One region of the Bradyrhizobium sp. SZCCHNS3052 genome, then DNA from elsewhere that is predicted to be linked to it. Evidence: riboswitches for the same ligand, from Rfam matches in the RefSeq annotation. Region 1 holds a riboswitch; the other holds the start of a gene.
What was found. A riboswitch is a leader RNA that binds a small molecule or an ion and turns the genes downstream of it on or off. The one in region 1 is predicted to bind cobalamin.

Region 1 (4,210 bases):
GTTTGGGGTCGTTGAAGGTCCGCCGGCGCGTTCAGGACGCCGCGCGGCGCGACGCCACCGGCGTCAGCAGGCGGACGATCTCGCTGACGGCGACGAGGCCGACGAGCCAGGCGGCGCTGGTCAGGCCGAGGCGGGCGACGATCGGGAGCGCGAAGCTCGCGGCGCCGCCGAGTGCGGGCGTGGCGGCCAGCAGCACCAGCTCATAGGCGGCGTAGGCACTGGGGAGCGCGACGGCAAGCGCGACCGTCGCTGGTGCTGTGCGCAAGGTCGCCAGGGCCATGCGGGCCACAACGGTGGCGCTGAGCGCCGCCACGCCGATCATGGCGCCCCAGGCCAGCGTGTTGGCATCGACCGGATAGTGCAGCGCGCCGAAGCCGATGCCCTGGTTGACCAGCCAGGCGCCGAGCATCACCGGCAGCGCCGCGCGCAGCGGCAGCATGGCGGCGGCGATCACGGCGAAGGCCGCAAACGGCGTCGCGCAGGCGAACACAAGGCTCGCCAGCGCGCAGGCCCCTGTCAGCAGCGCGAAGCAGAACGCAGCGGCGTGCCGTTGCGGAACGGGCGCGAGGCGAGCCTCGGTACCAGACCGGTCGAGGACGTCGAGAGTCATGGAACATCTCCTTCTGTTGCGATTGTAGTCCATTTCGGCAGCTTCTGTCAGCCGCCGGGAGGTTGGTCGGCAGCGTCACTGCACGCCGAAGCTCGCCACCCGGATGCCGCCGAACACGCCGAAGCCCGGCGCGAGGAATCCGGTCGGGTTCTGGTAGTGATGGTTGAAGAGGTTGTCGATCCGGCCGAACAGCTTGACCTGGTCGGACAGCGCGTAGTCGCTGCGCAGGTTGACGACCGTATAGCCGGGCGCGACGAGGCCGGTGGTCATGCCGTCGCGGCTGACGTCGAGCCAGTCGCCGATGTGCAGCAGCGTCGCTGACAGCGTCAGCGCATCGATCGGCGCCCATGTCGCGGTGGCGCTCCATTTCTCCTTCGGCCGCCGCAACAGCTGCAGGCCGGTGGCCGCATCGACCGCGCGGGTGAACGTGTAGTCCGCACGCAGCGAGATCCGGTCGGTGAGATCAGCGGTCACGAAGCTCTCGGTGCCCTCGGTCGTCGCGAGGCCGACATTGGCGTAGGAGGTGAAGGTCGCGTTGAAATTGATCAAGTCGGTGATGCTGTTGTGGAAGTAGGTCGCGCCGAAGCGGAGACGATCGTCGAACAGCGGCTGCTCGAAGCCGGCGTCGTAGCCGGTGCTCTGCTCCGGCCGGAGGTTGGGATTGGCGAAGAAGTTGAACGCCGGAAAATCCTGGTGCAACTGGCTCAGGGTCGGCGCCTTGAAGCCGGTGCCGTAGCTCGCCTTCAGCTTGGTCTCGGTCACCGGCAGGATCACCGCCGGCGCGATCCGGTAGGTGCCATGGCCGCCGAACTGGTCGTTGACGTCGTTGCGCAGGCTCGCCACCAAGAACCAGCGCTTCACGAACTCGGTCTGCAGCTCGACGAAGCCGGCCTTGTTGCCATTCTCGGCCGAGAGGTCGGCGGTCTTCAGCCGCTCGGTCTGCTGCTCCAGGCCGACGACGAGATTGTTATGCGGCGCCAGCTCGGTCACCGCGTGCCAGTCATACTTGATGCGCTCGCCGGTCGCGACCGCCGCCACCGGATTGCCAGCCGTCAGATCGGACGACCGGTTGTTCACATAGTTGGCGCCGAAGTAGTTCCGGATGCGGCCGCCGAGCAGCGACCACACGGCTTCCTGGCGTGTTGCAAGCTGGTGGACGGTGTGGTTGCTCTGGGCCGCGTCGGGAAAGCTCGGAAAGCCGCTGTCGCCGGTGAACAGCAGCGTCGCGTCGGTGTATCGAATCACCGAGTTCAGCGTCCAGGCCTCGTTGAGGTCGACGCCCAGCTTGGCCGAGGCGGTGACGTTGTCGTAGGCATTGCCGATGGCCTTCTGCCCCGCAGGCAGCAGCTGCCACGGGGTCACCGGAACGTCGCCGGCGTGCAGATGCGCGACATTGATCGCGTAGTTGATATTGTTTTGTGAGCCGCTGACGCCGGCTGACTGGTTGAAGGTCTTGAACGAGCCGCTCTCGACCGAGGCGGTCGCGCGCGCCGGGCCCTCGCCCTTGCGCGTGATCACCGAGATCACCCCGCCGATCGCATCCGAGCCGTAGAGCCCGCTCTGCGGCCCGCGCAGCACCTCGAACTGCTGGATGTCGGCGGCGAGCAGATGCGCGAAATCGAACGCGCCATTGCCGTTGGTGACATCGCCGACGTCGATGCCGTCGATGAAGAGCTTGGTGTGATTGGCGTTGGTGCCGCGCATGAAGACGTTGGTCTGGCCGCCCGGGCCGCCGGCCTGCACCACGTTCAATCCGGGGATCGTGCTCAGGATGTCCGGCACCGTGCGGGCCTGCTGCCCGGCGATGTCCTTGTCGGTCATCACGGTGATCGCATTCGCGACGTGGGCGACTGGCGTGACGACACCGGTCGGGCTGACGGCGACGGGGGGGCTGGCCGGCGCGGCCGGCTTTGCCGCCGGCACCTGCTGATGCGCGGCGTTGCCGGTTCTGCGGGGGATGGCTGGTTTCTGAGCGATCGGCTCGCGCGGCGGGTCGACCTCAACCGGGGGCAGAAGGTCGGGGGAGGCGGATTGCTGCGCTGCTGTGGACGAGGGGCCGAGCAGGGCGAATGACGAGAGGACGCAGAACGACGACAGAAGGGCGCGACTGCGCCTGGCATGGGGAACGGGAGACACGAGGAACCTCGGCATGACGTCAGTGGCACGTCACCGCGAACGAGGTCTCATGCAGGCCTTCGCAGGCTTGCCTGAAAACGATGCCAATAACGCCCCGACCGGCATCCTCGCGTGTGACCACGGCTGACGGCAGGTCTCCTGGCTCGCGGGTCATCACCTCCACGTCGCCTTCCCGGGACCGAGATTTCCCAGTGGCCTTTGACGCGAGATTCGCCGCTTACAGTTGCGGGGGCAGCTGCGGCCTTCAGTCACGTCCCTTGCGAGACGCATCCGGCACCGCATTCCCTTTTGAGCCCCGGTCGAGGGGCACCGTCGCGATCACCGTAGGAGTGCGGGCGCACCAAAGTCAATCCGGCGCCCGGCGATCTCCTGGCGATAACGCTGGCCGGTCGGCTTGGTGATGCCCGGCCGCCTGCGACAGCCATAGCCGTCGTCCCTGCGTTCGCAGTGACCCATAGCCACCGGCGGTCGTGTGGCGAAGGACGACGATCAAGACATTTTCCGCCAATTCACATCACGCGGTATGGGTCCCTGCGTTCGCAGGGACGACAGCGGAGTATGAGAAGGCTCGAGAGTCGTTGCTGATGAGGATCGCGTCTTGTGAGCGCCCGCTCACTTCTCGACCTTGTTGTGCACCATCCAGAATCGCAGCGTGCGCTGGGCGGTGTCGAGCGACAGGCGGCCGTAGTCGCGTTCCGCGAGCTTGAGCGTGTCGCTGTCGATGGCGTGCTTGATTGGCCGGTGGGTCAGGATTTTCGCCACCACCGACCAGGCCAGCCCGGCGGCACGGCAAGGGATCAGCACGATGTCGGTGCGCGGGCCTTCGAGCACCTTGGCCATCATCTCGGTCGGGACGTTGTTGAGCAGGCCGAGTGCGGCGGAAACCTCGCCGAAGCGGCGGGTCTCGGCGAAGAAGGCGATGGCGGCATCGTTGAGCTCGTTCAGCCCCTTCATGCGCTTGACGGCCTCTTCGGCCAGCGTGAAGTCGCGCCCGACCAGGCCGCCGTCGCTGCGCGCAACGTCGGCGATCGCCTTGAGGATCTTCTTGATCTCCTGTTGCAACGCCGGCGGCGCCGAGGCCATCAGCCTGGCGCGCACGGCTTCGGTCGCGCGGCGCAGGAGGTCGCGCAGGTGCTTGGTGGGCAGGTCGACGCGCAGCCCGATGATCTCGGACAATTCGTCGTCGTCCTCGGCATGCGCCATCATCCCGGAATAGCCGGACTCGGAGAAGCGCGCGGTCTGGTTGTTGGCGAGCTTGCGGATCACCCGGCGCTCGCCGCGGTCGACGATGATGTCGGTCACCGCCTCGGTCAGATGCGGACGGCTGGAGATCGCCATCAGGTGATCCTGGCCCTTGGTCGCCGCGACCTCCACCAGCGTATGCTCGGTGAGCCGGCTCGAGTGCATCAGCACGTTCTCGGCCACCGAGATCTCGTCGTCGCGGGCGAGCTGCTGGATCAATTC
Region 2 (4,210 bases), on a different contig from region 1:
TCTCGAAATCGTCGTGATCGTGCTCGGCCTCGTTGTCGTGATGCGACGGCCGGGCCGCGAGATCGTCCTCCGCGGCGGCACCGAGCCCGAGCAGCACCGAAGCCGACAGCCTGCCGTGCTCCGTCGCGATCACCTTGACGGCACGCTGCACCTTCGCCGCGATCTCGGCGGCGACATCCTTGCGCTGCTCCTCGCTCATCAGGTCGCTCTTGTTCATCACGACGAGATCGGCGCACAGCAGCTGGTCCTCGTAGACCTCCTCCAGCGGATTGTCGTGATCGAGCGACGCATCGGTGGCGCGCTGCGCGGCGAGCGCTTCGGGATCATCGGCGAAGCGTCCCGCGACCACCGCCGGACCATCGACGACCGCAACGACGCCGTCGACGGTGACGCGCGTCGCGATCTCCGGCCAGTTGAAGGCCTGCACCAGCGGCTTCGGCAGCGCCAGCCCCGAGGTCTCGATCACGATATGCTCGGGCGGCTCCTTCTGATCCAGCAGGCTCCTGAGCGCCGGCACGAAATCATCGGCAACGGTGCAGCACAGGCAGCCGTTCGACAGCTCGACGATGCGATCCTCCGGACAGTCCGGCACGCCGCAGCCTTTCAGGATGTCGCCGTCGATGCCGACATCGCCGAACTCGTTGACGATGATGGCGAGCCGGCGACCGTTCGCGGTCTCGATCAGGTTGCGCACCAGCGTGGTCTTGCCGGCGCCGAGGAAACCGGTGACGATGGTGCAAGGCGTCTTGGCGAACGACTTCGTCATGGCGATGCGATCTCTCGTTTTCAGCGTGGCGCTGACAGCGCAGGCACGCGCGCGACGGTGTTCTTGCGAATGTATTCGGGACGCTCGCGCCAGGCCGGCAGACCGGCGTCATGGCGCTGATGCAGTTGCGCAAATGTCAGCACATCCCGCGCATGCAGATCCGGATCGAGCGCGCCGAGCACATAGGTCCATTTGCCCGGCGCCGTCACCGCAACCGTGCACGCACGATTGCAGTTCGACAGACACTCGACACCGACAACGGTGACACCGGCGCGCTGCGCGGTCGGCAACGTCTCGATCGCGGCGAGCAAACGGGCTCCGGCCCGCGGCTGATCAGGCGGCGTAGGTTCCGTCCCCTGCGAACGGCAAGTGACGCAGACGAACAGCGTCGTCTCACCAGTCTCGGATGCGGTCATCAATCAGCCGATCACGCCGGCCGCCGTCGCCGCGGCGACCCCACCCACCAGCACGATGGCAGCGCCCGCGAGCCGCAGCGCCAGCGGCGCAGCCGTCTTGGCCTTCGCCGACAGCAGCCTGGTGCCGAGGAACGCGCCGGCGGCGACGATGGTCTGGATCACGAGCAGACCGACGAGATAGGCCCCGAGCGGGGTATTCTCGGCCCCGACGATCGATTCGCCCAGCGCATATCCATGGACGAGACCGGTCACGGCGAACAGGCCGGCGACGGGCAGCACACCGAAACGGCCACGCATCACCACCACCAGCCCAACCACGACGGTGGTCAGGCCGACCAGCAGCTCGGCAGCCGGGATGTTGGCCTTGGCCACATGAAGGCCGACGCCCGCGATCATCGCGGTGGTGAAGGCGAGCACCGGCGCGAAGCCGCGGCCCAGAAGCGCTGCAACGATGCCCGCGCCCACGATCGCCGCCAGATGGTCGATTCCGATGACAGGATGGCCGAGGCCGGACAGCATCCCCTGCGCAAACGTCTGCGGCAGCTTGCCCCCCATCATGTGATGCGCGAAGGCGGGATCGGTGGCGAGCAGCACCAGGCTCGCGGCTGCAAAGGTCGTGGTACGGGTCAACTTCATGGCCGTCTCCGTCGCTTGCCGGCTCCCCAGAGGACCGGACGATGCGCTGCATCCGACGGCACCCCGCCCATCCCGGCGGGATCAGAACCAGCATCGCGACTCCCCGCGCGACGGGTCGGCCAACAGCAATGTCGACGGCAGGTCTCCTGGCTCTCGGGTCACCGCATGAAGCCACCTTCCCGGTTTCCCAGTGGTGTCTTGGCCTCACACTCGCCGATTACAGTTGCGGGGGCAGCCACGGCCTTGGGTCAAGAACCCGCACCGTGTTCCCTAAATCTCTCCTTTCGGAGAACCGTCATCTGTTAGATACGGGTCGCACCAAAGCCCGTCAATCGGAATCGTCCCCATGGTCCCCGCCCCGCCGCATCCCGCCCTGCCGCGCCTGACGCTGGTGCTCGGCGGTGCGCGCTCGGGCAAGAGCCGCCATGCCGAGGCCCTCGTCACCGCCCTTCCGCCGCCTTGGACCTATGTTGCGACCGCGCAGGCCTTCGACGCCGAAATGACCGACCGGATCGCCCAGCACAAGGCGCGCCGCGCCGAGGGATGGCAGACGCTGGAGACGGCGCATGATCTCGCGGGTCTCGTCCGGGCAAGCGGAGAATCGGGCGTACCGATGCTGATCGATTGCCTGACACTCTGGCTCAGCAACGTGATGCTCGCCGACATGAACGTGGCGGCAAGATCAGCCGAGTTGATCGACGCGCTCAGGAACGCGCATGGCCCGATCGTGGCCGTGTCCAACGAAGTCGGACTGGGCATCGTGCCGGACAACGCGCTCGCACGCGCCTTTCGCGATGCCCAGGGGCGACTGAACCAGGACGTCGCGGCCTTAGCGGATCGCGTGATCCTGATGGCGGCGGGACTGCCGCTGACGTTGAAGTGACGAGGAGACAATGCCGATGACCGGAAGCGCCGACGATTCACGCCACAAGGCGAAGATGGAGAACCGCAAGGCGGTGCAGGATGCCGAGGTCGCCTCCAAAACCGTGGAGAAGGGCCTGCTGATCGTTCACACCGGCAAGGGCAAGGGAAAATCGACGGCGGCGTGGGGCCTGATGCTGCGCGCACTCGGCCGCGGCTTTCGCATCGGCGTCGTGCAGTTCGGCAAAGGCGCGTGGGAAACCGGCGAGCGCAAGGCGATCGAGAAGTTCGGCGATCAGGTGTCGTGGCACACGCTCGGGGAAGGCTTTACGTGGGAGACGCAGGATCGTGCGCGCGACGTCGCCGCGGCCGAGCGCGCCTGGGCGAAGGCTAAGGAGCTGATGGCGGATCCGTCGATCCGGCTCTTGGTCCTCGATGAGCTCAACATCGCGCTGCGCTACGATCACCTTGATATCGCAGACGTCGTCGCCACGCTCGCAGGGCGCCGTCCCGATCTGCACGTCGTCGTCACCGGGCGCAACGCCAAGCCGGAGCTGATCGAGGCCGCCGATCTCGTCACCGAGATGAACCTCGTGAAGCATCATTTCGCGGCCGGCGTGAGGGCGCAGGAAGGCATCGAGTACTGAGCTCATGAGCGCGCGGGCCATCATGTTCCAGGGCACCGGCTCCGACGTCGGCAAATCGCTGATCGTCGCGGGGCTCGCGCGCGCGCTGACATTGCGCGGCCTCAAGGTGGCGCCGTTCAAGCCGCAGAACATGTCGAACAACGCCGCCGTCACCGCTGATGGCGGCGAGATCGGCCGTGCCCAGGCGCTGCAGGCGCGCGCGGCGCGGCGGCCGATGACGGTGCACATGAACCCGGTGCTGCTGAAGCCACAAAGCGAGATCGGGTCGCAGGTCGTGGTGCAAGGCCGCGTCATCGGCACCGCCAAGGCGTCCGCCTATCAGGCGATGAAGCCGCAACTGATGGCGGCCGTGCTCGACAGCTTCCATCAACTCGCGGCGGATGCCGACATCGTGCTGGTCGAAGGCGCAGGCTCCGCCTCCGAGATCAACCTGCGCGGCGGCGACATCGCCAACATGGGTTTCGCGCAGGCGACGCAGATTCCGGTGGTGCTGATCGGCGACATCGATCGGGGCGGCGTGATTGCGAGCGTGGTCGGCACCAAGACGGTGATCGCGCCCGACGATGCCGCACGCGTGGCGGGTTTCCTCGTCAACAAGTTCCGCGGCGACCCCGCCTTGTTTGCATCGGGCATGAACGAGATCGCGCAGCGGACGGGGTGGACGTCGCTCGGGCTCATTCCACATTTTCCGGATGCGCGCCGCCTGCCGGCGGAGGACGCGCTTGGCCTGGCTGAACGGGGATCATCGGGAGGACAGCGACCGAAGGTCGTCATCCTCGCCTACCCGCGCATCTCCAATTTCGACGAGTTCGATCCGTTGCGGCTGGAAGATGGAATCGATCTGCAGTTCTTGCAGCCTGGCACGCCGATCCCCGGCGACGCAT

Region 2: another riboswitch for cobalamin. It lies ahead of QX073_RS11400 (HupE/UreJ family protein); the one in region 1 lies ahead of QX073_RS18215 (TonB-dependent receptor plug domain-containing protein).

Annotation. Positions count from the first base shown of each region.
Region 1 is NZ_JAUETB010000005.1:53,774-57,983, reverse strand. Features, by position in the region: gene QX073_RS18220 (hypothetical protein) at 32-610, opposite strand; gene QX073_RS18215 (TonB-dependent receptor plug domain-containing protein) at 686-2,761, opposite strand; cobalamin riboswitch at 2,857-3,075, opposite strand; gene QX073_RS18210 (DUF2336 domain-containing protein) at 3,359-4,210, opposite strand, start outside.
Region 2 is NZ_JAUETB010000002.1:707,311-711,520, reverse strand. Features, by position in the region: gene cobW (cobalamin biosynthesis protein CobW) at 1-766, opposite strand, end outside; gene QX073_RS11405 (DUF1636 domain-containing protein) at 787-1,182, opposite strand; gene QX073_RS11400 (HupE/UreJ family protein) at 1,186-1,818, opposite strand; cobalamin riboswitch at 1,937-2,130, opposite strand; gene cobU (bifunctional adenosylcobinamide kinase/adenosylcobinamide-phosphate guanylyltransferase) at 2,165-2,701, shown strand; gene cobO (cob(I)yrinic acid a,c-diamide adenosyltransferase) at 2,718-3,326, shown strand; gene QX073_RS11385 (cobyric acid synthase) at 3,331-4,210, shown strand, end outside.